DNA from 4 places in the Paraburkholderia sp. BL6669N2 genome. Region 1 is predicted to be linked to each of the others. Evidence: riboswitches for the same ligand, from Rfam matches in the RefSeq annotation. Region 1 holds a riboswitch; each other region holds the start of a gene.
What was found. A riboswitch is a leader RNA that binds a small molecule or an ion and turns the genes downstream of it on or off. The one in region 1 is predicted to bind cobalamin.

Region 1 (7,503 bases):
GAATCGCCATCGTCGCACGATGACGGGCGAGGTCGGCCAGTTGTTCGCCTTCGGGCATGCTGGTTTTGCTCGCGAAGCGCGTGAGGATCAGCGTCTGCGAAATATCGGGCAATGTGAGTTCGCAACCCAGCGTCGCCGCGCATGCCGCCGTGGCGGTGACGCCCGGCACGATCTCATAGGGTATCTTCAGTTCGCGCAGTCTGCGGATCTGTTCGCCGATCGCGCCGTACAGCGACGGATCGCCGGAATGCACGCGCGCCACGTCCTGGCCTTTGTCGTGCGCGGCCGCGAGCAACGCGACGATCTGATCGAGGTCGAGTTCGGCGGTATTAACCACCTGCTGCGCCGCATGACCTTCGAGCACCGCGGCCGGCACGAGCGAACCCGCGTACAGGATCACCGGACAACTGCGCACGAGGCGCTGCCCTTTCACCGTGATCAGTTCGGGGTCGCCAGGACCCGCGCCGACAAAAAACACCGTCATTCACTACTCCCTGATTCGTTGAGGCGGCATGGCATGCATGCGCGATTCAGACTGCGCGTTGCAGTGCGTCGAGCAGATCGGAAACGCTTTCGAACTCCCTCTCTGCTGCCGGCAATTCAGGTCGGCGCAGCATCACGACCGGCAAACCGCGTTCACGCGCGACTTCGAGTTTCGCTTCAGTCGCCTGGCCGCCGCTATTTTTGCTGACCACCACGTCGAAGGCTTGCAGCGCGAATAGCGCACGTTCAGCTTCGAGCGCGAATGGACCGCGCGCCGCGAGGATGCGCGCACGCGGCGTGTCTTCGTGCGCTTCGAGACAACGCACGACCCAGAACTGATGAGGCGGGATTTCGTCGAGATGCGCGAGCGGTTCGCGGCCGAGCGTGAAGAGCGGCTTTCTGAACGGCGCGAGTGCATCCGTGAGTTCGTTCCAGTCGCCGACCATGCGCCAATCGTCGCCGGCTTGCGGTTGCCATGCCGGGCGGCGCAGTGCCCAATACGGCACGCGCGCGGCGCGGCTCGCCTGGGCCGCGTTCGCGCTGATTTGCGCCGCATACGGGTGAGTCGCGTCGATCACGAGATCGATACCTTCACCGGCGATGTAACGCGTCATAGCTTCGCTGCCGCCAAAGCCGCCGACTCGCACCGTGCACGCCAGATCGTCTGGCACCTTGCCGAGGCCGGCGAGACTATACACGTGCTCAGGCGCGAGTTGCCGCGCGATCCGCAATGCGTCGCCCGTACCGCCGAGCAGCAGAATCCGCTTCATTTTCATTGCGCGGCTCCGATCAGCTTGCCCTGGCGATCGATCGCGAACATTTCGACGTTGACCTGCGGCGGCACGATCTCGCGCGCCACCGCCAGTGCATGCCGGCAGACGATATCGCCGAGCGGCACGTGCCGCGCGTGCGCCAAAGCGACCGCCTGCTGACTCGTGTTGGCTGCGCGGATCGCCGCCTGAAGCGCGTCGTCGGCGCCCTGTTCGGCGGCCCATTGCGCGAGCTGCTCGAGGTCGATGCTCGAATTGCGGCTATGCAGATCGAGATGGCCCGCCGCCAGCTTGCTGAGCTTGCCGAAGCCGCCGCACACGCTCAGACGCTCGACCGGCGCGCGCTTCATATGCTTGAGCACCGCGCCGACGAAGTCGCCCATTTCGATCAGCGCGATATCCGGCAGGCCGTAGTGCGCGCGCATCGCGTCCTCGCTCGCGTTGCCGGTGCAGGCGGCGAGATGGGTATAGCCGTTGGCGCGCGCGACGTCGATCCCCTGATGAATCGACGCGATATACGCCGAGCACGAAAATGGACGCACGATGCCGGTGGTGCCGAGGATCGACAGCCCGCCGAGAATGCCGAGACGCGGGTTCATCGTTTTCAGCGCGAGCGCTTCGCCGCCTTCCACGCCGATCGTCACTTCGAAGCCGCCGCCGTACGCATGCTCCGCCGCGAGTTCGGCCAGATGCTCGGCCATCATTCTGCGCGGCACCGGGTTGATGGCAGGTTCGCCGACCGGCAGCGTCAGCCCCGCGCGCGTCACCGTGCCGACGCCCGGCCCCGCGCGAAATATCACGCCCGCTTCGGCGATGAGGCGCACGCGCGCGAAAACGACGGCGCCGTGCGTGACGTCGGGATCGTCGCCGGCGTCCTTGATCGTGCCGGCTTCCGCGCCTTCGTCGCCATTCCCGATCAGGCGGCAGAACACCAGCGGCATCGGCACATGCTGGCCCTTCGGCAACACGATCTCCGCCACTTCGCTGACGACACCCGCGAGCAACAGACGCGCCGCCGCCAGCGACGTCGCGGTGGCGCAACTGCCGGTCGTGTAGCCGCTACGCAGCGGCGCGGGTTGTTCGGGGGTTTCTTCGCGCATCAGGGTTCTGGCGATGGGTCGGTGGGGGTGGCGCCGGTCGTGTTCGTCGCTTTCGTCGTGTTGGTCGTGTTGGTGACATTCGTGGCGCTCATACCGCTTCCGGCACTTGCAGCACGCCTGGCATTCGGCACATCCGCCGCATTCGTCGCGTTAATCTCGGTTTCCGTTCCCACGAGGTTCGCGCCCTCGCCGCTCGCCGGCTTCGTCACCTCCAGCAGCGTGATCGGCAACGCCTGCCGCCACGTATCGAAACCGCCAAGCGGTTGCGCGTCCGCCAATGCGATCCGTGTCAACGTCCCGCCATGCCGCTCGCGCCACGCCGCCAACACCGCCTCACCTTGCAGCGTGACCGCATTGGCGACCAGCCGCCCGCCTTCGCGCAGACCTGCCCAGCATGCCTCCAGCACGCCCGGCACGGTCAGGCCACCGCCGATGAACACGGCATCCGGCACCGGCAACCCCTGCAGCGCCTCAGGCGCGCGCCCCGCCACAAGTTGCAGCCCCGGCATACCCAACGCATCGCGATTGTGTTCGATGAAGCGCTGACGCTCCGCGTGCCCTTCAATCGCAATCGCGCGGCAGGTGGAATGCGCGCGCATCCATTCGATGCCGATCGAGCCGCTGCCCGCGCCTACATCCCACAGCAATCCGCCGGGCGTCGGCGCGAGGCGCGCGAGCGTGATCGCGCGCACGTCGCGCTTGGTCAACTGGCCGTCGTGACGAAACGCATCGTCGGGCAAACCGCAGGTCAGCGGCAGACGCGGCGCGCCTTCGGTGGCACGGCAGTCGAGCGCGATCAGGTTCAACGCGGCCACCTCGCCCGCGGACCATTGATCCGCGCGGCCGTCGATGCGCCGCTCCAGTTCGCCGCCCAGGTGTTCCAGCACGCTCATGCGGGTCGCCCCGTAACCTCGTGCGTTCAGCAATGCCGCGAGCGCCGCGGGCGTGCGCCCGTCCGCGCTGAGCACGAACATGCGCGCGCCGTCATGCAGATGCGCGTTCAGCGTGGGCAACGGCCGCCCCACCAGCGACACCGTCGCGACATCCTGCAACGGCCAGCCGAGCCGCGCGGCCGCCAGCGACAACGACGACGGCGCCGGCAGCACCCGCAATTCCCCCGCCGGCAATTGCCGCGCGAGTGTCGCGCCGACGCCGAACAGCATCGGATCGCCGCTCGCCAGCACGCACACGGCTGCGCCGCGCTCGGCCAGCAAGGGTGCGAGATCGAAGGGACGCGGCCAGGCGGCACGGCGCGCGGCGAGACGCGCGGGCAACATCGCCAGATGACGTTCGCCGCCGTACACCACCGACGCTTCCAGCAAGGCACGCCGCGCGGGCCGCCCCAAACCGGCGAAGCCGTCGTCGCCTATGCCCACCACCGTCAGCCACGCGGGCATGCATCCATCCTCGTTCTGTGTCTTCAAATAATGCGCTGTGCCACGCCGATCAAAGCGTCCAGCCTCGTTGTGCTGTTCGAAAAAAGGCATAATACAGCCGCCGGTGCCCTTCGGGGCCGAAGAGGGAACACAGTGCCACTGTGGCTGCCCCCGCAACTGTATGCAGCGAGTCCGCCTGCGCTCCACGCCACTGGTTCGACCGGGAAGGCCGCGGCGGACCATGACCTGCCAGCCAGGAGACCTGCCGGCGAGACTGTTCGTGCCAGCCAACATCGGGCGGGGTGTACCGATGCCGCAGCCATGCCCGCCTCACGGCATGCTCGGGCTGTCGCGCGACGCTAAACCCGGTGTCCGTCTTGAATCAAGCAACGCCCTCCACCGTTTTATCCGACGCAGCCGCCACGCTGCGGCCCTCGGCGTGCCCGGGGCTGCTGCGCATCGTCGCCGCGCGCGACGGCGGGATTTGCCGGATCAAACTGCCCGGCGGCGAATTGAGCGCGGCGCAGGCTCGGGCGATCGCGGAGGCTAGCGCGCGGCACGCGGGCGGGGTGATCGAGTTGACCAATCGCGCGAATGTGCAGGTGCGTGGCGTGAAGCGCGGTGAAGAGGCGGCGTTGATCGCGGCTTTGATCGACGCCGGTCTTGGGCCGATGCCGGCGAACGGCGTGGCGGGCCGTGCGAACACGATGGCGGCGGCCAACGCTGTGAATGCAGTTGCCGCCAGCGCCGCGAATGCAGAGGCGGAGAGCGCAACAGATACCGGAGCCGCGAACGCAGTGAATGAATGGGCCTCGAAAGCCCCGGACGCAGCAGCGCAGCGAGCGGGCACTGCCCACGCGCTCTCCGCCGCAGCCGCGGCCGCGGCCGCAGCCGACGACGTCCGCAACGTCATGATCAGCCCCGCTGCCGGACGCGATCCGTTCGCGCTATTCGACACACGCCCGCTGTGCGCCGAGTTGCTCACGATGCTGCAAAGCGAAGCGCGTTTCGCAGCGCTGTCGCCGAAATTCGCACTGTTGCTGGACGGCGGCGAACGGCTCGCGAGAGTGGACCATCCGCACGATGTGTGGCTCGCGGCGTCGCAAGAGGCGGACGGCCTGCGGTTCGTGTTCGGGTTCGCAGGTTGTCCGCCTGTGAGCGCTAATGCCGGCGCGCTTATGCAAAGCCAAAGCACCGCGCCTGGAAAACCGGGCGTGAACAACACAGGCGCACTAGCCGCAATCCTCCCGTCACAAGTCCCGGCACTAATACGCGCGCTGCTCCTGACATTCCTCGACCTCGCCGCCGCCGACGCCACGCGCATGCGCCACCTTCTGACCGCGCACTCCGTCGACGCGGTACTGCATCACGCCCAGCAATATCTCGACTTCCCACTGACGCGAAACGCGAAGCTCGCGAACTGGCATCGCGCTACACCAGCCGACGCCAACCTCCGCCTCGGCGCCCATGCCCAACGCGTGCCCGGATCCTGGCACGTCGGCGGCCAGCCACCGCTGGGACGTCTCGACGCAGACACGCTAACGGGACTCGCCACGCTTTCGCAACAGCACGGCAACGCCACGCTTCACCTGACACCCTGGCAAAGCGTGCTGCTACCCGACATCGCCACGCACGCCGTTCCGACCGTGTTGTCCGGCCTGAACGCCCTCGGTCTCGCCTGCGATCCCGCACACGCGATCACGCACCTGATCGCGTGCGCCGGATCGGGCGGCTGCGTGAAGGGTCTCGCCGACACCAAGAACGACGCGTTGCGCCTCGCGGCTCGGCTGCCTGCCGGCGTGGACGTGCATCTAAGCGGCTGCTCGCGCTCGTGCGCCGCCGCGCATTGCGCGCCGTTCACGCTGCTCGCCGCCGCGCCCAGCCTCTACGACCTTTATCGGCGCGACGGCCGGCCCGGCTTCGGCCAGTGCGTCGCGCGCCAACTGACGATCGGCGAGGCCGCCGACCTGCTCGAACGCCTCGCCCGGAGTGACACCGATGCTTGATTACATTCGCGACGGTCAGGAGATCTATCGCCAATCCTTCGCGACGATCCGTGCGGAGGCCGACTTGTCGCGCATTCCCGCCGACCTCGAAAAACTCGCGGTGCGCGTGATCCACGCATGCGGCATGGTCGATGTGATCGACGATCTGCAATTTTCCGCGGGCGCGGGCGTGGCGGGCCGCGCGGCGCTCGCGCAAGGCGCGCCGATCCTGTGCGATGCCGGCATGGTCGCGCAAGGCATCACGCGCGCGCGGCTGCCGGCGGACAACGAGGTCATCTGCACGCTGACGCATCCAGACGTGCCGTCGCTCGCACGTGAACTCGGCAATACGCGCTCGGCGGCCGCGCTCGAATTGTGGCGGCCGCAGCTGGCGGGCGGCGTGGTCGTGATCGGCAATGCGCCGACCGCCCTGTTTCATCTGCTCGATATGCTCGACGCCGGTGCGCCTAAACCCGCGCTGATTCTCGGCTTTCCAGTAGGTTTTGTCGGCGCGGCCGAATCGAAAGCCATGCTCGCGGACGACAGCCGCGGCGTGCCCTACGTGGTGGTGCATGGCCGGCGCGGCGGCAGCGCGATGGCGGCGGCCGCCGTGAACGCGCTCGCCACGGAGGTCGAATAAATGACGGCGCAAGGACGTTTGTTCGGCCTCGGAGTCGGCCCCGGCGACCCGGAACTCATCACGCTGAAGGCGCTGCGCTTGCTGAAGGCGTCGCCGGTGGTCGCGTACTTTGTCGCGAAGGGGAAGAAGGGCAACGCGTTCAGCATCATCGAAGCGCATTTGCACGATGCCCAGCAGCATCTGCCGCTCGTGTATCCCGTGACCACCGAAGCGCTCGAACCGCCGCTTTCCTATGAAGCGATCATCGCTGACTTCTACGACACCGCCGCGCAAGTCGTCGCCACACACCTCGACGCGGGCCGCGACGTCGCCGTGATCTGCGAAGGTGATCCGTTCTTCTACGGCTCGTACATGTACCTGCACGATCGGCTCGCGGCGCGCTACGAAAGCGAAGTCGTGCCGGGCGTGTGCTCGATGCTCGGCGGCGCCGCCGTGCTCGGCGCGCCGCTGGTGTATCGCAATCAGAGCTTGTCGGTGCTCTCGGGCGTGTTGCCCGAAGACGAGTTGCGCCGCCGTCTCGCCGATGCCGATGCCGCCGTCGTGATGAAACTCGGCCGCAACTTCGACAAGGTGCGGCGCGTGCTCGGCGAACTCGGTCTTGCGGACCGCGCGCTTTACGTCGAGCGCGCGACGATGGGCAATCAGCGCATCGTGCCGCTCGCCGAAGTCGATCCGATGGCATCGCCGTATTTTTCGCTGCTCGTGGTGCCGGGGGAAAAATGGCAAGGATGAGCGCACCCGCGATCGTCATTCTCGGCGCGGGCGCGTTGGCGACGGCGCGGCGCATCCAGTCGCTGTACGCGGGCAGCCAGGTGCATGCGTTGCAGGGACGCGTCGAGGCGGACGAGCCGTACAGCGAACTCGGCGCGCATCTGCGGGAACTGTATGCGCGCGGCACGCCGATCGTCGCATTGTGCGCGGCGGGTATCGTGATTCGCTGTCTGGCTCCGTCGTTGTCGAACAAGGGCGTCGAGCCGCCGGTGCTGGCCGTCGCCGAAGACGGCAGCGCGGTCGTGCCGCTGCTCGGCGGTCTCGCCGGCGTCAATGTGATGGCGCGCGAGATTGCCGCGCTGCTGGCTGTGCCGGCGGCCATCACGACGAGTGGCGAACTGCGTTTCGGCACTTGCGTGCTGAATCCGCCCGAGGGCT
Region 2 (7,503 bases), 880 kb from region 1:
AGGAAAGGCGGCCCGGCTTGTCGGCGGCTTGTCTGTTTGACATGGCGTAGCGTATTTGACGTCGATGGATGGCTGTTGGTTATTCAGCCGGTACGGCGAGAATGCAAAATCCGTGCCGGTTGACGGATTCATGCGCCGGCGCGCTCCTTCACCAGTTGAATGAAGCGCGTGGCCGCGCTGTTGTGCAGTGCCGCGGGATAGGCAAGGTGCAGCGGCGCGCTGAGTTTCGAAGGGTTCGCGAGCGTGCAGTACACGGTGCCCACCTGGTCGTAACGCTGCATGGAAGCGGGCACCAAGGTCACGCCCAGACCCGCCGCCACGAGGTTGATGCCCGACGCCATGCGCGGCACTTCGCGGGCAATGCGCGGGACGAAGCCCGCTTGCCGGCAAGCGGCGAGGATGTCGGCATACATGCCGGGTGCGCCCGGACGGCGGACCAAAATGAAGTCTTCGTGCGCCAACGCTTTGAGCGACACTTGCGGCCGCTTCTTGCCCTTGAGCAACGGATGACCCACCGGCAACACCACGACCATCGGTTCGTCGAGCAGCAACTCGAACGCCACGCCCTCGCGGGCGTCGACCGGCTTGCGTAGAAACGCCGCCTGGATCTGGCCCGCGGCCAGACGCTCGATGATCTCCGCCGCGTTGAACTCGGCGAGGTCCACGGCGACCTCGGGGCAGACCGCGCGAAACGCGCGGATCGCCTCAGTCGTGAATGGATGGAACGACGCGGAACTGGTCAGTCCGATCGAAATCGTGCCGAGTTCTCCACGCGCAATCCGGCTCGCCTTTTCGACAGACTGCTGCAGATTTTGCAGCAGGCGTTGCGCGTCTTCCGCGAAGGCCTGACCGGCCGGCGTCAAGGTGACGCCGCGCGGCATGCGCACAAAGAGTTCGAAACCGATCTCTTCTTCCAGCGTTCGAATCTGCTGCGAGAGCGGCGGCTGTTGCATGGCTAGCCTTTCTGCCGCGCGCGTGAACTGGCCTTCTTCGGCGACCGCCAGAAAGTAACGCAGATGCCGCAGCTCCATGGTGTTTCGTCTCCTCACCAGCGCATGAAGGCCGGTTCGATGCCATACATACTAAGTATGAATGGTGCATGAAACAGGTATTTTACATTTACCATGTCCGCTCCTACGATCTCGTCCATCGCATTCCGTCCGAATCAGGCCGGCGTGACGGTCGGTATTCGCCTCCGGTTCCGAGTATTCGGTTTCCCTACGACGGATTTGACGATGCGCCGCGTTCAAGACTGCGCACGGTTATCAGGAGCAAGCTGGATGACTTTGAATCTTTCACGACGTATTGCGGCGTTGTGTATGTCGACAGGCGCGGCAGTGCTGATGACGTTCGCGCAATCCGCGTTCGCGGTCCATGCTTACGAGCCGCATCTGAAGCCGGTGGCGACGATCTCCAACACGCGCTTCACGCTCGCCACGCCGCAAGGGCAAGCGCAATTCCCGCTGTATCTGTCGAAGGATTGGAACGTTGCTCAGCCGCAGGTGACGCGCGCGGTCGTCGTGATTCACGGCAAGCTGCGCAATGCGGACGTGTACTTTCGCACCGCTCAGAATGCCCGCGACACCGCACACGCGGACCCCGACGCCACGCTGCTGATCGCGCCGCAGTTCCTCGCCACGCTCGACACGCGCGTACACGACGAGCCTGCCGACTTGCTGCGCTGGACCGGCGACGCCTGGATGGGCGGCGAAGCGGCGCGCGCGCCGCTTCCGATCAGTTCCTACGAGGTGCTCGATGCGATCGTCGCGCGGCTCGCCGATCGCAAGCTATTCCCCAATCTGCGGCATGTGGTGTTCGCCGGGCATTCGGGCGGCGGCCAGGTCGTGCAGCGCTACGCCGTCGCGGCGCGTAATATCGCCGCGTTGACCGGCGAAGGCATCGACGTGCGTTACGTGGTCGCGAGCCCGTCCACGTATGCGTATTTCGATGCGCAACGGCCTAACGCGCAAGGTATTGCCGCGCCGTTCGATGCCGCGCAATGTCCCGACTTCAATCAATGGAAATACGGCATGGACAACCGGCCGCCGTATCTCGACGACCGCACGCCCGCGCAACTCGAAGCGATCTACGCGTCGCGCCAGGTCGACTACCTCGTCGGCGGCGCTGATGACGATCCGCAGCAGAGCGCGCTCGACAGAACCTGTGCCGCCGAAGCGCAAGGACCGCAACGCGCGGCGCGCGCCGAAGCGTACTACCGGTATATCCAGTCGCGTCATCCGGACGGCCTGAAGCAGCACTTTCATATCGTGCCGGGCGTGGGGCACGACGGTGCGCGCATGCTGACGTCGGTATGCGCGCTGTCAGCAATGTTCGACACTCCGGGATGCGGGCAATGAGCGAAGCGACTTTCAATCAGCGCGACGGTGCCGCGGCTGGAGCCGATGCAGCGAACAGCTTGAGTCCGTCGATGGTGCGGCGCGCGATCTTCGCCTCCGTGCTCGGGAATGGACTCGAGTGGTTCGACTTTCTGATCTACGGCTACTTCGCAAAGATCATCGCGCAAGTGTTCTTTCCCGGCGGCAGCGGCTTCGTGTCGATCATGCTGACGCTTGCGACGTTTGCCGTCGGTTTTATCGTGCGGCCGATCGGCGGCATTCTGCTCGGCATCTACGCGGACCGCGCTGGGCGCCGCAAGGCGCTCTCGCTGCTGATCATTTCGATGGCGGCCAGTACATTGCTGATGGGTCTCACGCCGGGCTATGCGAGCATCGGCATCGGTGCGCCGCTGTTGGTGGTCCTTGCGCGCTTATTGCAGGGGCTATCCGTGGGCGGACAGTTCGCGACGGCTTCCGCGATGCTGGTCGAGTACGCGCCCCCGCACAAGAAGATGTTCTACGGCAGCTTCAACATGTCGGCCCAGGCGTTCGCGTTGCTGCTGTCGTCCGGCGTCGGCTATCTGCTGACCACGCAGCTCACGCATGAGCAACTGGTGGCGTGGGGCTGGCGTTTACCGTTTCTGTTCGGCGCGCTGGCGGGGCCGTTCGGCTTCTTTATCCGGCATCGCGTGGCCGAGTCACCGGAGTTCGAGCGGCTGCTCGAACACAAGGACAAACCGCCGCGCGTCACGATCCGCCAGTTCTTCCGCGACAACGGCGACGCGGCGATCTGCGCGATGGGCGTGATTATCGTCGGGGCGGCGACTAATTATGTTTGGCATTCCTATCTCTCGGTGTATGTCGAACGGCAATTGCATTTGCCGTTGTCCACCGCTTTGCTCGGCGCGTTCGTGTCCGGTGTGCTGAATCTGTTTCTGTTTCCGCTGTCCGGCAAGCTCGCCGATCGTTTTGGCGCATACCGGCTGTTCTATCCCATCGTGATGGCGTGGATGGTCTGCGTGTATCCGCTTTATCACTTCGTGGTGACGAATCCGACGCCGGGGCACCTGTTCATCGCGCAGATGATCGCGACGCTGTTCCTCGCCGCGATGTCCGGCGCGCATCCCGGCATGCTCGCGACCTTGTTCCCCGTGCGCAGCCGTTCGGCGGGCGTGGCGCTGTCGTACAACATTGCGGTGACGCTGTTCGGCGGCATGGCGCCGCTCACCATCACCGGCTTGACGCGCGTGACCGGCAGCAGCCTCACGCCCGCGTTTTACCTGATTTTTGCCGGCTTCGTGTCGCTCGCGATGGTGTACTTCACGCGCGCCGGACGCATGTCGAGCGGCGCGGCGGCTAGACCCGCCACTCATTGATCGACCACGAGCCTATTGCATGACCCAGCCTTTCATCACAGACGACGAACGCGCGCCGAATGAACATCCGGTCGCGGTCGTTGCGAGCCGGCATCTGAGCGTCACGACGCGAGCCGGCAGCGGCACCGTGCCGGTGTTTTCCAACGGCGACTGGCTCGCGCCGACGCGCGATGTCCAACGCGCCGTGATTCTGATTCATGGCCGCTTGCGCAACGGCGACACGTATTTCGAACTCGCGCAGCGTTCGTGCTCGCTCGCCGGCGGCAGCGCGGCCGATACGCTGCTGATCGTGCCGCAATTTCTCGCGAGCGCGGATGTCGACGCGCATGAGCTGCCGCCGTCCACGTTGCATTGGGACTGGACGAGCTGGATGGCCGGCGAGAACGCCGAAGGTCCCGCGCCGATCAGTTCGTTCGATGTGCTCGACGCGATTGTGGACACGTTGGCGTCGCGCGAGCAGTTCGCGTCGCTCGCCGAGGTGGTGATCGCGGGACACTCGGGCGGCGCGCAGGTCGTGCAGCGCTACGCGGTAGTAGCGCGAGACGAGGCGTCGCTCGCGGCGCGCGGTATCGCGCTGCGCTATGTGGTCGCGAATCCTTCGTCGTATGTGTACTTTGATGCAATGCGGCCGGTTGGGTCGGTTGCGTCCGCTGTGTCCGGCGAGTTTGCGGCGTTCGATCGGGCGAGGTGTCCGTCGTTCAATCGCTGGAAATATGGGCTCGAGGATTTGCCCGCTTGCTCTCGCGACGCGGCTTCAGCGGCCACGCTCGAAGCGCGTTACGCGCAGCGTGACGTGACCGTGCTGCTCGGCGGCGCGGATTGCGATCCACAGCATCCGGCGCTCGACCGCTCGTGCGCCGCGCTGACGCAAGGTGAACACCGGCTCGGGCGCGGCCTGGCTTACGCGCGCTATATGGCGTTGCGGCATCCCCAAGGATTGGCGAAGCATCGGACGTATGTGATCGATGGTGTCGGGCACGATGCCAAGGGGATTTTCGGGTCGGCGCAGGGGCTGGCGGCTTTGTTCGGTACTGGATTGTAATGATGGTGACTGAAGCGCGGTCTTGACTAGTCAGCGCTCATGGGCATGAAGCGTGCTACCGCGCTGGTACTGCGAGTGACTTCAAGGACCGCGCCGACATGAACAGAACCCGATTGCTTGCCACCGCGCTCGCCGCTGCGTCGCTGGGCGTTTTGCTGACCGGCGGTGCGTATGCCGACGATGCGCCTAGCCCTTGCACATCCCTGAAGCGGATCGTCGCGGCGGCCCCTGGCGGGCTCGCCTCATTGACATCGGACGACGGCAAGGGTGTCGCGCAACCTTACGGCGACGACGCGCAATGTTCTGCGAGTCACGGTGCCTATCAATGCACGTGGACGCCGCATCACGATGCCGGCTCGAATGCCGACGCGCTGCAAGCTGTCGCGGCGGACGTCGCATCGTGTCTGCCGGACGCGACGCACGATCAGAATTCGCCGGGACGTCAGCACTTTTATCTGGGCGCGAAGGGTAAGAGGACCGATATCACACTGACGCCGACCGGGTCGAACAAGCTGCGTCTGGTGGTGTCGGGTAAATAAGCCACCCGGCGAGAGCGGCTAGTATGTCGCCGGCCACCATGTCCAGCCGCGCGACGAGTGCCGCAACTCGATGATCGAAAGCGGCGCGATTTCAATGCGCGGAAAAACCGCGGGCGATGCCCCGAGCGCGTACACGATCGCTGCCCGCAGCACCGGCGCGTGGGTGACGGCGATCACGTCGCGAACATGGGACGACGCACGATCCGTCTCGCCGTCTAACAACGCTTCGAGCCATCCTCCTACCCGTTTCACGAGTTGACTGAACGACTCGCCGCCGTGAGGCGCGGCGTTCGGATCGCGCGTCCAGGCGGCGACGTCTTGCGGCGCTTCGGCGGCGAGGTCGGCGAGCCGCCGTCCTTGCCATGTGCCGTAGTTCAGATCCGCCAGACCGGCGTCGACCGATGCCGCGAGACCCAGCGCCGTCGTCGTTTCGCGCGCGCAGGCGGCCGGGCTGACGAAAGCCGGCGCGTCATCCGCGATCGCCAGGCGCAAGCGTGCGGCGTGGGTTTCGGCTTCGGCGAGTCCGCGGGCGTCAAGTGGGTCGTCGGCGGGAAAACGGCCTGCGCGTTGGGCCGCGGTCGATGCGTGGCTGACCAGTAACAGCCTTGTGTCCATTCCGTTCATGTCCTGTCAAGCCACGCCCCGAAGCCGAACGCCGGCGGCATGAAACGTGTGTTTTGCGTTGCCGGGTGCCGAAGTTTAGCGCGTAGAATAGCGGGACTGCGAAGCGCGGAAGCCGGTGAGAGCCCGGCGCGGTCGCGCCACTGTAATCGGCAGCACAAGCCGAAAGCCAGACCTGAGCTTCGCACCAATCCTCTGCAATGACAATCGGGGCGCGTTACCCCAGGAGATGTCCATCATGACCGAAGCTGTTTTCGATCCCGCCAATCAGCCCGTTGCCCAACCCACGCCGATTCCGCTGCGCGAGTTGTTGCCCTGGGTCGTGTTCGGCGGTTTGCTGTTGTTGCTCGCGCTTTACTTCGTGGGTGCGGAACAGGGCGCCACCTCGCTGGTGCCGGGCATGTACGTGCATGAGTTCGTGCACGACGGCCGCCATCTGCTCGGCTTTCCCTGCCACTAACGGAGTCGACCATGGTGGGTAAATTGTTGGTACGCGGGATGCTTGCAGGCATCGCCGCGGGACTCCTCACGTTCGGCTTCGCCCGGGTAGTGGGCGAGCCGCAGGTCAATCAGGCGATTTCATTCGAAGAAAAGGCCGAGGCCGCGAAAGGCGAGGCGCCCGAGCCTGAGATGGTGAGCCGCGATACACAGCGGGGAATCGGCTTGTTGACTGGCGTGCTGACTTACGGCGCGGCATTCGGCGGCTTGTTCTCGCTGGTGTTCGCTTACGCTTATGGGCGAGTGGGCGCGTTGAGCCCGCGCGCGTTGTCCGCATGGCTTGCGCTTGGCGCGTTCATTGCTCTCGCGATCGTGCCGAACCTGAAGTATCCGGCGAACCCGCCCTCGGTCGGCGACCCTGAGACGATCGGGACGCGCACGGGGCTGTTCTTCCTGATGATTGCGATCTCGCTGGCGGCGATGGTGTTCTCGCTCAAGGTGCGGCGCCGTGCGGCGATGAAACTTGGCGCCTGGAACGGCTCGATCGTGGGGGCAGTGGTGTTCATCGTGATCATCGCGGCGGTGCAGTTGTCGATGCCCGCGATCAACGAAGTGCCGGAGGCTTTCCCGGCGGTGCTGCTGTGGAAATTCCGCGTCGCGGCGCTCGGTATGCAGGCGATTATGTGGGCGACGATCGGGCTGCTGTTTGGCGCGCTGGTCGAGCGAATTGCGTTGATGCGGGTGGCAGGACGGCCGGCGGTGAAGTCGGCTTGATCGGCGTGACGAGTGCGGCCGCTTCGGTGGTTGCGCTCGGCGGTTTGCTCGCCGTGCTTCGCTCTCCGCAGTTTGCGCGCAGTGGTCAAGATGGGTTCTGCGTCAAGGAGTTGGGGCGGTTGTGGGGTGGTTATCCACAGGCTTGCGAACAATTTCTGTGGATAAACTCGCCCGCGATGCTCAAGAGCAACAAACATCTGTTCCGTTCGACTTTAACAACCTGGTTGCTGGCACACGGCCTCCGGTTGTCCGCATCATTGGGACAGGGCAGGTGTTTTGCGTGACCATTCAGGGCGACTCCGGTCGCCCTTTTTTATCTTGTCGCTTGCTGCGCGTTCCCGGATTTGTCCGATGTCACGGCTGCGTACACGACCCTC
Region 3 (7,503 bases), on a different contig from region 1:
CACGCCGCCCGCGCCGTCGAGCAGCAGCGCATGCGTCGCGAAACGGCGCGCGAGGTTCAGGTCGTGGCACGAAAACATCACTGTACGCCCAGGCTCGCGCGTCCACGTGGCCAGCGCTTCGAGGCAGTCGATCTGATGATGCAGATCGAGATGCGACAACGGTTCGTCGAGCAACAGCAACGGCGCGTCCTGGCACAGCACCGCCGCCAGCGCCACGCGTTGCCGCTCGCCGCCCGAGAGCGACAGCACATCGCGCGCGGCGAATGCGGCGAGTCCCAACAGATCCAGCGCCGCGTGCGCCGCTTCGCGATCGGCTTCGCGTTCCCAGCCCCAGCCGCTGAGATGCGGGAAGCGGTTCAGCATCACGATATCGAGCACGCTCGCGCTGAATGCGTCGGGCGCGCTTTGCGGCATCAGCGCGCGGCGTTGCGCGAGCGGCATTGGCGGCCAGTCGGCGAGGCGCACGCCATCGAGTTCGACATGTCCCGCCGACGGTTGCAGCAAACCCGCGAGCGTGGAGAGCAAAGTCGTCTTGCCCGCGCCGTTCGGGCCGGCGATGCACCAGATCTCGCCGGCGTAGAAGGTATGCGTGAAGGCGTCGAGCAAAGTGCGCGCGCCGACGCGCAAGGTCAGACGTTGCGCGCTGAGGGTAGCCTCATGAGAAGGAGCGTGACGGGTTTGCATCATCGGCGCCTGTGCAGCAGCATCCACAGAAACACCGGCACGCCGATGATCGACGTGATCACGCCTACGGGCAACTGCGCCGGCGCGATCACGGTGCGCGCGATCAGGTCCGCGCCCATCACCGCGACGCCGCCGCCGAGTGCGGCGGCCGGCAGCAGCATGCGCTGATCGTTGCCGAACGCGAGCCGCAGCATGTGCGGCACGACCAGTCCGACAAAGCCGATGGTGCCCGCCGTCGTCACCGCCGCGGCCGCGGCGAGCGAGGCCGCCAGATACACCCGCAGACGCAGCGGCATCACCGCGACGCCTAATGCCTGCGCGGCGGCGTCGCCACGCAGCAGCACATTCAGACGCGGCGCGGCGGGCACGATCGCAACCAGCACGATGACGAGCGCGACGAGCGCCGTCCACGGCATCGCGCCGCCGTTGAGGTCGCCGGTCAGCCAGAACAGCATGCCGCGCAAGCGGTTATCGGGCGCGAGGTTGAGCAGCAAAGTAATCAGCGCGCCCCAGCCCGCCGCGATCACCGCGCCGGTCAGCAGCAAACGCGGCGACGTGTCCTGCGGTTCGCCGCGCCACAACTCGCGGCGCGCGAGGCCGAGCACCAGCAGGATCGACACGAACGCGCCGGCGAATGCGCTTGCGTCGACGACCCACCATGCGCAACCGGCGATCATCGCGACCAGCGCGAAACTCGCCGCACCGCCCGATACGCCCAATACGTAAGGCTCGGCCAGCGGATTGCGCAACAGCACCTGCAGCAACGCGCCGGCCAACGCGAGCAACGCGCCGCAGGCGAAGCCGGCCACCGCGCGCGGCAATCGCAACGTGCGGACGATTTCCGAAGTCAGGTCGGCGGCACCGACAGACGGCGCATGCGACGGCATCAGCGCCGCCAGCACGCGCATCGGCGCGAGCGATACGCTGCCGAGCGCGAGCGAGGCCATCAGCACCGCCGCCGCAATCAGGGCGAGCGCCAGCCAGATCGCGGCCGCGCGCTTCGCGCTCATCACGCGCAGTGTCGCGGGCATCGAACTCGAGTGGCGATTCATCCGCGCGAACTCAGCGAGAGGGCGCAAGCATCACTGCTGCTGCCAACCAACCGTGAGATACGCACCACGCCGTGGCGAGTTATACGAGTAGGCCGTTTCATAGTCCTTGTCCAACAGATTCTGGATTTGCGCGGCCACGTACCATGCTTTCGTGATGTTGTAGCGCGCCGACAGATTCACCACGCCATAGCCGCCCAGCTTGCCGCTGCTGTCGTTGCTCGGGCCGCTCACGATCCACTCGCCGCCCACCCGCCACCCGGCGATGCTGCGGTTCACCGTCAGCGCCCCGAAGCGCCGGGCGCGCCGCACGAGGTCGGCACCGTTGTCGAGGTCGACGGGATTTTGCAGCGTCAGCGACGCGCGCACGTCCGTCTTGCCGACATGGCCGCTCCACGATCCTTCGATGCCCTGCACCTTCGCATGCCCGACGTTCTCGGCCAGATAGATGCCGGGCGTCACCTGCTCGTAGTTAATCAGATTCGAATAGCGCGTCTGGAATGCGGAAAGGCGCATCACGCCGAGCGCATTCGATGCGTACTGCAGCGCGGCTTCGATCGAATGGCTGCGCTCCGGCTGGATAGACGGATTGCCGCTGATCGGATAGTACAGATCGTCGAAGCTCGGCGCGCGAAACGAATCCGAATAGCTTGCGGTCACCTTCCAATGGCCGGTGATGTCGAAACCGTAGCCGAGATAGTAACTGTTCGCTCCGCCGAAATCGGAATACTGGTCGCGCCGCACGTTGGCCTGAAACTGGTTGCGCCCGAAGCGTCCCGTATAGCCGGCGAAGCCCGAATCCACATGACGGTCCGGCGCCTCGAACGTGTCCGAATCGAGGCTTTGATCGAGATGCTCATAGCCGACCTGCAGTTTCTGCTGCGCGGCCAGCGCGAAATCGTTCTGCCATGTGTACTGGCGATTGTCGGTATCGAAGCGGCCGTTGTACACGCCGTTGGTGTTCGACACGCTGCGGTCGTCGCCTTCGGCGACGATGAAGTGCGTGGTCCACCAGTCGGTCAGCTTGCCGTTCGCGAACACCGAGACCTGGCGCACCTTGCTATACAGGTTGTTCACATCGGTCGGCACGCCGTACGCGTTGTCGTAGCTGTTGTTGCCGTTCGACTGAAAGTAGCTGGCGCCCGCGTCCCATTTGTCGTTGAACTTGTGGCGCAGCGAAGCCGAGATGCTCTCGTTCAGATAGCCGTTCGCGTTCGGATTGGCGCTGGGCGCCTCCTTCGTGTTCAGCGACGAGAAGCCGTCGTCCTTCGAACGCGCGAGCGAAATGCTGAAGGTGGTATTGCCGTCCTGGTCCAATGCGCCGTTCACGCCCGCCTGCTGCGTCTGCGTGTGATAGCTGCCGTAGCTGAGCGAAAAATTGAAACGCGGCGGGTGATCGCCGCCGCTTTTCGTGAACACCTGCACCACACCGCCGATCGCGCCCGAGCCGTATAACGCCGACACGTTGCCGTTTACCACCTCCACGTGATCGATCTGGTCGAGTGGAATCTGCGCGAGTTGCGGGGCACCCAGACTCACCGAATCGACGCGCACGCCGTCGATCAGCAGCAGCGATTGCGTCGAGGACGCGCCGCGCAAGGAGAGGCTCGTCGTCGAACCGGGACCACCCGTGCGCGAGATTTGCGCGCCGGGCGCGAGTTGCAGGAGGCCCGGCAAATCGGTCGCGGTGGTGTCGGCGATATCCTGCTGATCGAACAGCGAGGTCTGCGGGATCGTGTCGGCGAGCGCTTGCGGCCCGCGATCCGCGGTCACCACCACGGGCGACAGCACCGCCGAAGAGGACACCGAACTCGAAGAATCCGCCGACGAAGACGAAGCAGATGAAGCAGAAGATGGAGACGCAGCTTGCGCGTGCACCACGATCGGCAGGCTCGAAAAGGCGAGCAGCGCCGCGCGGGCGAAGGGGGACAGCATGGGGTGAACGTCCTGTGGATAGCGTGCGCGGCCCGCTTCCCCGCAGGCCGATGCGTAACGAGGCGCCCGCGTATTTAACATTTTCGCGCGGGACGTGCCTCTCCCTCTGGCCGGTATCCGGGCTGGCGACGCATCGATCCCGCCTTCCCACGCGAGACGCGCAGTGGCACACTCGCGAGTTGAACTTCCAGCTCGCGAGCGGGATCGACTTGCATGACGAATGCGGTCGCTTACCGTTGCGGGGGCAGCGCAGGTTGGCGCGTTTAGATGAATCCAGATGAACCGCGCGCCCTGCTTCCCGTTTAACTGCGTGGGCCGTTGAAAAAATGCCGCACGCGGGCACCAGAGTGCGGGCAGTTTAGGAGCGGCCTCGGAGTCCGTCAAGAATGGTGAGATCGCAGGCCATGTGTTCTGTTAAGTGCAGGCTCTTGTCCGACGCGTGAGTACTTTTTCATCATATGGTCGATAAAAAGCCTGCACAAAGCGATGTTGTTACGTCTCGAAACGAGACAATTGTCGGAACCTGCGACATTCCGCGCTAAAATGCGATGTCTTTAGAGGACGCAGCAGATGCTCACCGAACTCGAAACACTTTCACAAAATATCAGCAAGCTGATCGCGATCAGCCAGCGCCACAATGAGGCGCGACTCGCGCTCGAAGAGCAACTCGCGCAATCGCGCGCCGACGCCGAAGCCACGCGCACGGAACTTGCAATGCTGCGCGAGGAACGTAACGCGCTGCAGGCGGAGCGCGACGCGCTTTCGGCGAAGATCGACGACGCACAAGTGCGCCTGAACGCGATCCTCGAGAAGCTGCCGCGTGCGCGCGCGCACAGTGAGCCGGACAACCAGCTCGATCTGCTCGAGCCGGCTCAGCAAGTAGCCGAAGCCGGGAGCGACGTGACCCGCCACGGAGAAAATGCATGACCACCAAGCAGATCGAAGTATCGATTCTCGGCGTGCCCTATCGCCTCGCCTGCTCGCCGGAAACGGAAGCGGCGCTGCTCGAAGCAGTTGCACGCGTCGACGCCGAAATGTCGAAGATCCGCAATAACAGCAACGTGCGCGGCACGGATCGCATTGCCGTCATGGCTGCGCTGTCGCTGGCATCGGAACTGCTTAGACTGCAATCGAGCGTGAGACACGGAGAAGCATTTCCCGCTGAAGAAATCCGGCGTACAATGCATCAAATGAACGAACAACTAGGTACTGTGATTGAGCAGTACAGCGTGCAATAAGGTACATGTGTTATCGTGCTGCCGGTCCTGAGATCGGCGGCGGATTCAAACGGAATGTGTGAGCACAAGGTGTGCAAGATTCAGCAAACGTTTGAGTTCAATCGGTAGTTCGTTTTTCAGCTTCATCGGTTTAGCTTCCCTGCCTGGTTCGCCAAGGTCATATATTCCTTGAACCAATGCCATGTGCACGGTTGCGGAAATTTGTAGCACGGGTGTGCGCGTCACTCTGTCTGATGTACCCGAAGTGTTGCTAACTGCGACCAATTCTGAACCCCCGGTTCAGGATGCCGGCCTAGCGGCTAAGGCGGGGACCTTATTTAGAACGGCATCGGACTTCGGTTCGGTGCCGTTTTTCTTTGGGCGCTGTTTTTTGTTGGCCGATTTCTTCCGCATCTTCAACCCCTTAACGTTCAATTCGATTCATGCGCTACTGGCTAATGAAGTCCGAACCGGACGAAGCAAGCATCGACCATCTCGCCAACGCACCGTATCGCACGTTGCCGTGGACCGGCGTGCGCAACTATCAGGCGCGTAATTTCATGCGCGACATGATGCAGGTCGGCGACGGTGTGCTGTTCTATCACTCGAGCTGTCCGGAGCCCGGCATCGCGGGCATTGCGGAGGTATCGTCCACTGCGTATCCCGACCCGACGCAGTTCGACAAGAAGAGCCCCTACTACGACGCGAAGTCGTCGCAGGAAACGCCCCGCTGGGTGCTCGTCGATGTGGTGTTCAAGAAGAAGATCCCGCTTATTCCGCTCGCCGCGTTACGCGAGCACGACGAACTCGCGGACATGCGCGTGCTCGCCAAAGGCAACCGCCTGTCGATTACACCGGTGACCGAGGCCGAATGGCGATTCATCACCAAGCGGCTCGCCTGATCGTGCATGCCTGATGAATGCGTGGCGCGTATTTGTGCGCACGCAAACGTTAAAGCAACGTCAAACCCGGGAACCAAGCTCAGGTTACAAGCGCCTAACGATCTCGCAAACGCCATGCCACGGCGCGGCGTTTGCACCAATCGTGCACAACCTGTTCAAGCAAGGAGTCCAACAATGACGAAAAACACCGCACGTGCACTCGCTTTCGCTCTCGTCTGCGCCGCGCCCGCCGCGCTCGCACTGACGCCGGCCATGGCACGCGCGCAAAGCACCGGCCAATATCAGCCGGCCGGCGTGCTGTCGTTGAACGCGCAGGCCAGCGCTGAAGTGCCGCAAGACGTTGTCGATATCACGCTGTTCTATGAGCAGGAAGCGAGCGATCCGTCGGCGCTCACGTCAACGCTGAACCAGCGCGCCGATTCGGCGCTGCAAAAAGCCAAGGGTGTGAGCGGCGTGACGGCGCGCACGGGCTCGTTCTCGATCTATCCGTCCACCGACCGTGACGGGCGCATTTCCGCATGGCGCGGCCGCACGGAGATCGTGCTTGAATCGCACGACTTCGCCGCGGTGTCGAAGCTCGCGGGTCAGATGGCATCGATCATGCAGGTCGGCAATGTGCAGTTCTCGCTCTCGCCTGAAGCGCAGCGCGCGGCGGAGCAGAAGCTCACCGGCGAAGCGATCAAGTCGTTCCGCGAGCAGGCCGCTTCGTCCGCGCAGGCGTTCGGCTACAGCGGTTATTCGATTCGCGAGGTCAACGTCGGCCACAACGGCGTGATGCCGCGTCCGATGATGATGAGTGCGCGCGCCATGGGCGCCGACGCAAAGGCCGCGGCGCCGGTGCCGATCGAAGGCGGAACGTCGACGGTAACCGTCAACGTGTCGGGCTCGGTGCAGATGAAATAACGCTTCCTGGTGTTAGAAGCGCTGCTTCGACGCAGTAAAAGAAAAGCCGCTCGCGCGGCTTTTCTCATTTGACCACTCGCCACCAAACCGTAGCGGTCAGTTTGCGCTGACCGCCTGTGCCGGTTCGTGGCGCGCGCGGCGATAAGACCACACCAGCATGCCGATACCGACAACGATCATCGGCAGCGACAACCATTGACCCATGGACAGTCCCATGGCCAGCAGGCCGAGGAAGTCGTCCGGCTCGCGCGCGAATTCGACCGTGAAGCGCGCGAGGCCGTAGCCGATCAGAAACACGGCGGAAATCGCGCCCATCGGCTTCGGCTTGCGTGAGAAGAAGAACAGCACGAAGAACAGCGCGACGCCTTCCAGCGCGATTTCATACAGTTCCGACGGATGGCGCGGCAGCATGTGATATTGCGCGAACACTTCGTTCAGATGCCATTGCGCGGCCAGTTGCGGATGCGCGGTGAGCCACGCGGCGTCGTCGGGCGCGGCGCCCGGAAACAACATGGCCCACGGCGCCGACGGATCGGTCACGCGGCCCCACAACTCGCCGTTGATGAAATTGCCGAGACGCCCTGCCGCGAGGCCCGTCGGCACCATCGGCGCGACGAAGTCGGTGACCTGCAGCCACGAGCGTTTGCGCTGATACGCGAACAGCACCATGGCCAGCGTCACGCCGAGAAAGCCGCCGTGAAACGACATGCCGCCTTCCCAGACCTTGAAGATGTCTAGCGGATGCGCGAAATAAAAGCTCGCCTTATAGAACAGCACGTAGCCGAGGCGGCCGCCGAGAATCGTGCCCAACAC
Region 4 (7,503 bases), 330 kb from region 1:
CCGAGACCTTCGGCGCGCGCGGCCAGCCACATGTTCTGGATCGCGCACGCCACCGACGCGAGGTCCATCTCCGGCAAGGTGCGCCGGCCGAAGATGTGGCGCTCGCGGCCGTCCATCAGCGCCATCACCAGCAGTTCGCCGCAGTCCAGCATGCCTTCCACTTTCAGCTTCATGAACTCTTCGCGGCGTTGGTCGAGCGCATCGGCGGTGGCGAGCCGTTCGCTTTCCACCGCATCATGCAAAGCCGTGCGCAGCGCGGGATCGGTGATCCGCGCGATCCGCCACGGCTGCATGAAGCCGACGCTCGGCGCGTGATGCGCGGCGTCGAGCAGGCGCTGCAGCACGGCCGGATCGACCGGATCGCGCACGAAATGGCGCATGTCGCGGCGTTCGTAAATTGCGCGGTAGACGGCGTCGCGCTCGGAATCGTTAAAAGGCTTCGCCATGGAACAGGGCGGCCGTGAAGGCCGGGTTGGAGGGCCAGTAAGCGTGCATGTAAGTCGCCACGATCGAGCCGGCGCGATAAAGGGCCTCGCCGGGCGCGTCGCCCTGCGGCCTGGTGGCCGAGCGCAGCGGCGTGAGCGACGTGTTCAGCTTCGAGTAGTGAAACGTGTGGCCGGTCATCGGCCCGTGCAGGCTGTCGATCTGCTGCATGCCGAGCGCGGTGAAGCGCGTTTGCATGGTCGCGTGGCCGGGCAGCAGGCCGAGCATCGGTGTGGTCACGCCGTGCGTGTCGGTGAGTTGGTCGAGCAGATACAGCATGCCGCCGCATTCGGCGACGAGCGGTTTGCCCGCCGCCGCGTGCGCGCGGATGCTCGCCGCGCTGTGCGTGTTGCTGGCCAGCGTGGCGGCGTGCAGTTCAGGGTAGCCGCCTGGAAGATACACAGCGTCGGTGTGTTCCGGCAGCGCTTCGTCGGCGAGCGGCGAGAAGAAAGCGACTTGCACGCCGAGCGTTTCCAGCAGTGCGACGTTCGCCGGATAGATGAACGAGAACGCGGCGTCGCGCGCAATGGCGATCGTCTTGCCGTCAAGCAGGCGCGGCAGGATCTCGGGTGTCGGCGTGCCGAACTCGACCGGCGGCGGCAATTCGGCGAGCGCGGTGCGTCCTAGAGTGTCAGCGGCGTGATCCAGCCGCGCGTCGAGGTCGTCGATTTCTTGCGCCTGATGCAAGCCGAGGTGACGATCGGGCAGTGCGATTTCATCTCTGGCAGCAATGTGTCCGCACCAGCGCAGATCCGGCGGCAACGCTTCTTCTAGCATCTGCGCATGCCGCGCGGAGCCGACGCGGTTGGCGAGCACGCCGTAAAACGGCACCTGCGGCCGGAATTGCGCGAGACCGAAAGCGACCGCGCCGAAGGTCTGCGCCATCGCCTTCGCCGAAATCACCGCGAGCACCGGCACGCCGAATGCGGTGGCGAGATCGGCGCTGCTCGGCGTGCCGTCGAACAGACCCATCACGCCTTCGATCAGGATCAGGTCGGCTTCGGCGGCGGCTTGCGCGAGCAGCGTGCGGCAGGCGGCTTCGCCGACCATCCACAGATCGAGCGAGAGGACCGGCGCACCGCTCGCGCGCGCCAGAATCATCGGATCGAGAAAGTCCGGTCCGGTCTTGAAGACGCGCACGCGTCGCCCCATCCGCCGATGGTAGCGCGCGAGACCCGCCGTGATCGTGGTCTTGCCTTGACCCGAAGCGGGTGCGCTGATGAACAGGGCGGGGCACGCGGCCATCGCTCAGAACTCCACGCCGCGCTGCGCTTTCACGCCTTGCTCGCGATATGGATGCTTGACGATGCGCATTTCGGTGACGAGGTCGGCGGCTTCGATCAGCGCGTCCGGCGCGTGACGGCCGGTGACCACCACATGCAGCATCGGCGCGCGCGCGTTGATTACCGACAGGACTTCGTCGAGCGGCAGGTATTCGTACTTGAGCACCGTGTTCAGCTCGTCGAGGATCACCATCTGGTACTCGCCGCTTTCGATCATGCGGCGCGCTTCGTCCCAGCCTTTGCGCGCGGTCGCGATGTCGGCGTCGCGGTTCTGCGTGTTCCAGGTGTAGCCGTCGCCCATTGTGACGAAATCGCAGTTGGCGATCGCGCCGAGAAAGTCGCGCTCCGAGGTGTGCAGCGCGCCCTTGATGAACTGCACGACGCCAAGACGCATGCCGTGGCCCAGCACGCGCACGGCCATGCCGAATGCGGCAGTAGTTTTGCCTTTGCCCGTGCCGGTATTGACGATCAGCAGGCCTTTTTCGACGGTGGCGTTGGCCTGTTTTTTCTCGTGGCCTTCGCGGCGGCGCTCGGTCATGCGTTGATGCGATTCGGGATCGGTCTTCATGGCAGGTCCTGTTGCTGTGTGTCGTTGTCTGGGTGTTCGGCGCGAGCGGCGTGAGCGGTGGTTGAGGCGATCGCCACGGTGACGCCGGCATAAACGGTTTTGCGCACGAGGAGCGTGGCGCGAGGCGCATTACCTATGACGGATTCACCGAGCCCGGCTGCGACGTCGGCCACAGTGCCAAGCAGCGCGCACGGCTCGCAGACGCCGTCCACGCCGAGATGCTCGCGCGCTGCCGCCGAAGGCACCGCGACAGGCAACGCCGCGATCTGTTCAAGGCTGAAGAACGTCAGCGGCAGCGCATGACGCGCGCAGAATTCGAGGAGGCCCGCTTCGCGGGCTTTGGTATCGAGCGAGGCGACGGTGCGGATTTCGTCGAACGAATGCGCGCCGAGCGCGCTGCGCACCGCGGCTTCGATCTCCTCGGCCGAGCTATGCAAACGGCAACCGATGCCGACGCTGAGCGTTTTCATCGCGTATCCGTTCCGTCCGCGAGCGGCGTTGCAGCGCGTTCCGCATGCGCCGCCTCACGCGCCAACGCGAGCGACGCCACACCGCCGATCACCACGATCGCCGGCGACCCAAGTCCGGTACGCGCGACGGTGTCGGCAAATTCACCGAGGCGCGCAAGCGCGTGGCGTTGCTCGGGACGCGTGGCCGATTCGATCGCCGCGCACGGCGTGTCGGCGCTCATGCCGGCCGCAAGCAACGCGCCGACGATATCGTTGAGCCGCCGCATGCCCATGTAGATCACGAGCGTCATGCGCGTGGCCGCGAGTGCGGCCCAGTCGGGCTCGCCGCTGCCCGCGCCGTGCCCGGTGACGAACACGACGCCCTGCGCATGATCGCGATGCGTGACCGGAATCCCGATCGCCGCGGGCGCCGCGATTCCCGCCGTGATGCCGTTGACGACTTCCACCTCGATACCGGCCGCGTGCAGCGCCTGCTGTTCCTCGCCGCCCCGGCCGAACACGAACGGGTCGCCGCCTTTCAAACGCGCGACACTGCGCCCGGCCCGCACATGTTCGAGCATCTGCGCGACGATGCCTTCCTGCGGTGTCGACGGATGACCGCCGCGTTTACCTACGTAGACGACCAGCGCATCAGCGCGCGCGAACTGCAGCACCTCGGGATTCACCAGATCGTCGACCAGCACCACGTCGGCTTGCGCCAATGCACGGGTGGCCTTGATGGTCATGAGTTCGACGTCGCCGGGGCCGGCGCCGATCAGCCAGGCGCGGGTCATCGCGGCGTGCACGGCGGGCGCCATGTCGTGACAAGCGGGAAAGGGTGAAGCGCGAAGGGTCGCCAGACGGCGGACGTTGGGGTCATGCAGTGCTACGGATTCAGGCATGGCGCAATGCGTGGTTCGTAGCGAGTTTCACACGAAACTCGCCTACGCGGACACTCTGCGTCGTGCTTTAGCGCCTTCGCATCCGTCCCTCGCGGATTCCGGCGGCCGGCGGCGTGATGTTGCCCTGAGGTTCGCCGCCTCCGCGTCTGGCCGGTATCCGGGCTGGCGGCCTCACGCGCTTTGCCTTCCCGTCCGCATTCGCTGGAAATTGCCGGACAGTGGCTTAAAAAACGCATGCGCGGCGCGAGTCGATTCAACATCGCGCCGCAGGTCGCTTACCGTTGCGGGGACAGCACAGGTTAAGCGCATGGCGCGCTGCCTGTTTCCCGTTTAACTGCACACGCGAATGCATGTGCGGGCACCAAACGCGCGCATACGATAGCACATGGCGCCCCGTCCGATAAGCGCTTGCGGCCTGGGGTTTCCTTGACGGCACCGGGCGGCGGGCCTACACTCGCACGCACTTTGGTGCTCGTGTGCGCGCTCGTGCGCATGCAGTTAAACGGGAAACAGGGTGCCCACCTGCCATGGATCGGGCCAACCTGTGCTGCCCCCGCAACGGTAAGCGAAATGTGGTGCTAACTGCCGTGTCGAACGCAGTCGGTTAGCGCCGCGGAGCCGGCTTCGATGTCCACGCGCAAGGCCGCGTCGGCATATCACCACTGGGCGAGAAATCACTCGTCCGGGAAGGGGGAGCGGCGCTTTCGCCAGCCCGGATACCGGCCAGATAACGAAGGACGAACGCCGCGGGGATGCGGCGCTGCGTTCATGACTCATTCCCGCTTTCTGCTTTTCTGTTGTCGCGGCAACGCCGACTTTCGTCCCCGTGTTTTGTTATGGTCGTGGCTGGCCGGGCGTGTGCTCTGTTTGCCTCGGCATGCGCTGAAAACACGCCGGCGTGCACGTGCAACTCCTACGGATGGACCTCACGATGCAAACTCAAATGCGCAAGATCCCCGTCACCATCGTCACGGGCTTTCTCGGCAGCGGCAAGACTACGCTGCTGCGGCATATTCTTCAGCATGCGGGCGGCAAGCGCATCGCGGTGATCGTCAACGAATTCGGCGAGCTCGGTATCGACGGGGAAATCCTCAAGGGTTGCGGCATCGGTTGCGATGAAAACGGCGTCGAAACCGAAGGCCAATTGTATGAACTCGCGAACGGCTGCCTGTGCTGCACCGTGCAGGAAGAGTTTTTCCCGGTGATGGAAAAGCTCGTTGAGCGCCGCGATCAGATCGATCACGTGCTGATCGAGACGTCGGGTCTGGCGTTGCCGAAGCCCTTGGTGCAGGCGTTCAACTGGCCGCAAATCAAGAACAGCTTCACCGTGGATGCCGTGGTCACCGTGGTGGACGGCCCGGCCGCCGCGAGCGGTCAGTTTGCTGACAATCCGGTCGCCGTGGATGCGCAGCGCAAGGCCGATCCGAATCTCGATCACGAGTCGCCGCTGCACGAACTGTTCGAAGATCAGTTGTCCGCGGCCGATCTGGTGATTCTGAACAAAACGGACTTGCTCGACGACGCGCAGCAAAGCGCGGTAGAAGTTTCGATCCGCGAGGAAATTCCGCCGCAAGTGAAGATCGTTCGCGCGCACATGGGCCAACTTGATCTGCATACATTGCTGGGCCTCGAAGCGGCGTCGGAAGACACGATCCACTTGCGCCACGATCACCACGGCTCCGCCGACGACGCCGACCACCATCACGACGAGTTCGACTCCGTGGTCGTGCAGGCGAATGCGTCGTCGCGCGAGGCGGTGATCGCCGCGCTGCAACAGCTGGTCGAAACCAACACCATCTATCGCATCAAAGGCTTCGCGGCGCTGCCGGGCGCGGCGATGCGTCTGGTGATTCAAGGCGTTGGGCGGCGCTTTGACAGCTATTTCGATCGACGCTGGCAGGCCGGCGAAAGCGGCCCGAGCCGCTTCGTGCTGATTGGCGAAGACCTCGATCAGCCGGCGTTGCAACGTGCGTTCGACGCGGCGCTGGGCGTGCCGTCGAGCGTCGAAACGCAACAGGCGTAAGCGCATATGCATTTGCTGCGCACCACGCCGGGCGGTTTTGTCGACGACACGCAAGGCGTGATCCGGATCGATCAGCAGCCCGCGGATATCGTGGTGCTCAGCTCCGCCGATACCACGCTGTCGCTGCTGGCGAGCGTTTTTCCGCGGCTGGGCGAAGGCTTTCCGAGCGTGCGGCTCGCGAACGTCACGTATTTGCGGCAACCGGCGTCGGTGGATTTTTATCTCGAAGACGTCTTGCAGCATGCGCGCGTGGTGGTGGTCGATCATCTGGGCGGCGAAGCGTATTGGCCTTACGGCATCGAGCAGGTGGTGGCGCTCGCCGAGCGCAAGCAGCAGACGCTCGCGATGTTCTCCGGTGATCTGCAGGAGGATCCGAACCTGCTCGCGCGCAGCACGGCAAGCGCGGATCTGTGCCATCAACTGTGGCGCTATCTGCGCGAAGGCGGCCCGCAAAATGCCGAGGCGTTCCTGCGCTGTATCGCCCACCGCGCCTTCGGCTGGGGACGCGAACCTGCGCCGCCGCGCGCGTTGCCCGCCGCCACGCTCTACCATCCGGAACGCGATATGCCGACCATGGCCGACTGGCAGTCGCGCTGGAAACCGGGAGCGCCGGTCGCGGCGATCCTGTTTTACAAGGCGCATCTGAAGGCCGCCAACACGGCCGTGTTCGACGCGCTGATCGACGCGCTCGAATCGCAAGGTCTGAATCCGCTGCCGATCGCGATTACCTCGCTGAAAGATGCGATGAGCCGCGACGTCGTGCAATCGCTGTGCGCGCAGCACGAGGTGGCGCTGGTGCTGAATACGACCGCATTCGCCGCGTCCGCGATCGACGACCCCGAGCCGCTCGCGCTCGCCGGCGACGCCCCGGTGCTCCAGGTGATCCTGAGCGGCGGCAATCGCGACGATTGGGTCAAGGACAATCAGGGTCTCAATTCGCGCGATATCGCCATGCATATCGCGCTGCCGGAAGTGGACGGCCGCATCATCACGCGCGCGATCAGTTTCAAGGGACTCGCGTACCGCTGTGGGCATACTCAGGTCGACGTGGTGCGTTATCAGCCTGACCTTGAACGCGTGGGCTTTCTCGCCGAACTGAGCCGCCGCTGGTGCCGTTTGCGTTCACTCGATAACGCGGACAAGAAACTCGCGCTGATCCTCGCCAACTATCCGATGAGCGAAGGGCGCATCGGCAATGGCGTGGGACTCGATACGCCGGCTTCGGTAGTCGGCATTCTGTCGATGCTGCGCGACGAAGGTTATCGTCTCGCCGATTTGCCCTCGGGCGGCGACGCGTTGCTGAAAAAGCTCACCGAAGGCGTGACCAACGATCCGGTCGTGCGCGATCTGCGTCCCGCGCTGCAAAGCCTCGCACTCGACGACTATCTCGCGCACTTCAACGCGTTGCCCGCCGAAACGCGTCAGGCGTTGAACGCGCGCTGGGGCGCGCCAGACCAGGACCCGACGCTGCGACGCGGCCGCTTCATGATCGCGGGCTGGCGTTGCGGACAGGTGTTCGTCGGCATTCAACCGTCGCGTTCGCGCGAGCAGGGCGACTACGCGAGCTATCACGACGCCGAACTCGTGCCGCCGCATGCGTATCTGGCGTTCTATTTCTGGTTGCGTCACCACTTTGGTATCGACGCAATCGTGCATGTCGGCAAGCACGGCAATCTCGAATGGCTGCCCGGCAAAAGCGTCGCGTTGAGCGACACCTGCTGGCCCGATCTGATTCTCGGGCCGATGCCGCATCTGTATCCATTCATCGTCAACGATCCGGGCGAGGGCAGCCAGG

Region 2: another riboswitch for cobalamin. It lies ahead of B0G80_RS35230 (CbtB-domain containing protein); the one in region 1 lies ahead of cobG (precorrin-3B synthase).
Region 3: another riboswitch for cobalamin. It lies ahead of B0G80_RS20690 (TonB-dependent receptor domain-containing protein); the one in region 1 lies ahead of cobG (precorrin-3B synthase).
Region 4: another riboswitch for cobalamin. It lies ahead of cobW (cobalamin biosynthesis protein CobW); the one in region 1 lies ahead of cobG (precorrin-3B synthase).

What each region holds. Positions count from the first base shown of each region.
Region 1 covers NZ_QUNA01000002.1:1,957,571-1,965,073, forward strand. Annotated here, with positions in the region: gene cobM (precorrin-4 C(11)-methyltransferase) at 1-484, opposite strand, end outside; gene B0G80_RS31285 (cobalt-precorrin-6A reductase) at 531-1,253, opposite strand; gene B0G80_RS31290 (cobalt-precorrin-5B (C(1))-methyltransferase) at 1,256-2,353, opposite strand; gene cbiE (precorrin-6y C5,15-methyltransferase (decarboxylating) subunit CbiE) at 2,353-3,750, opposite strand; cobalamin riboswitch at 3,835-4,014, shown strand; gene cobG (precorrin-3B synthase) at 4,098-5,735, shown strand; gene B0G80_RS31305 (precorrin-8X methylmutase) at 5,728-6,354, shown strand; gene B0G80_RS31310 (precorrin-2 C(20)-methyltransferase) at 6,355-7,086, shown strand; gene cobJ (precorrin-3B C(17)-methyltransferase) at 7,083-7,503, shown strand, end outside.
Region 2 covers NZ_QUNA01000002.1:2,842,184-2,849,686, reverse strand. Annotated here, with positions in the region: gene B0G80_RS35265 (ATPase domain-containing protein) at 1-43, opposite strand, end outside; gene B0G80_RS35260 (LysR family transcriptional regulator) at 129-1,031, opposite strand; gene B0G80_RS35255 (alpha/beta hydrolase) at 1,281-2,357, shown strand; gene B0G80_RS35250 (MFS transporter) at 2,354-3,712, shown strand; gene B0G80_RS35245 (alpha/beta hydrolase) at 3,732-4,754, shown strand; gene B0G80_RS35240 (hypothetical protein) at 4,853-5,293, shown strand; gene B0G80_RS35235 (histidine phosphatase family protein) at 5,312-5,908, opposite strand; cobalamin riboswitch at 5,972-6,114, shown strand; gene B0G80_RS35230 (CbtB-domain containing protein) at 6,153-6,374, shown strand; gene B0G80_RS35225 (CbtA family protein) at 6,386-7,126, shown strand.
Region 3 covers NZ_QUNA01000001.1:4,574,980-4,582,482, reverse strand. Annotated here, with positions in the region: gene B0G80_RS20700 (ABC transporter ATP-binding protein) at 1-684, opposite strand, end outside; gene B0G80_RS20695 (iron ABC transporter permease) at 684-1,736, opposite strand; gene B0G80_RS20690 (TonB-dependent receptor domain-containing protein) at 1,767-3,668, opposite strand; cobalamin riboswitch at 3,759-4,030, opposite strand; gene B0G80_RS20685 (ATPase) at 4,239-4,595, shown strand; gene B0G80_RS20680 (cell division protein ZapA) at 4,592-4,906, shown strand; RNA gene ssrS (6S RNA) at 5,040-5,221, shown strand; gene B0G80_RS20670 (EVE domain-containing protein) at 5,329-5,787, shown strand; gene B0G80_RS20665 (SIMPL domain-containing protein) at 5,962-6,690, shown strand; gene lgt (prolipoprotein diacylglyceryl transferase) at 6,787-7,503, opposite strand, start outside.
Region 4 covers NZ_QUNA01000002.1:1,625,165-1,632,667, reverse strand. Annotated here, with positions in the region: gene bluB (5,6-dimethylbenzimidazole synthase) at 1-446, opposite strand, end outside; gene B0G80_RS29800 (cobyrinate a,c-diamide synthase) at 430-1,728, opposite strand; gene cobO (cob(I)yrinic acid a,c-diamide adenosyltransferase) at 1,732-2,334, opposite strand; gene B0G80_RS29790 (cobalamin biosynthesis protein) at 2,331-2,804, opposite strand; gene cobA (uroporphyrinogen-III C-methyltransferase) at 2,801-3,577, opposite strand; cobalamin riboswitch at 3,816-4,066, opposite strand; cobalamin riboswitch at 4,135-4,428, shown strand; gene cobW (cobalamin biosynthesis protein CobW) at 4,617-5,708, shown strand; gene cobN (cobaltochelatase subunit CobN) at 5,715-7,503, shown strand, end outside.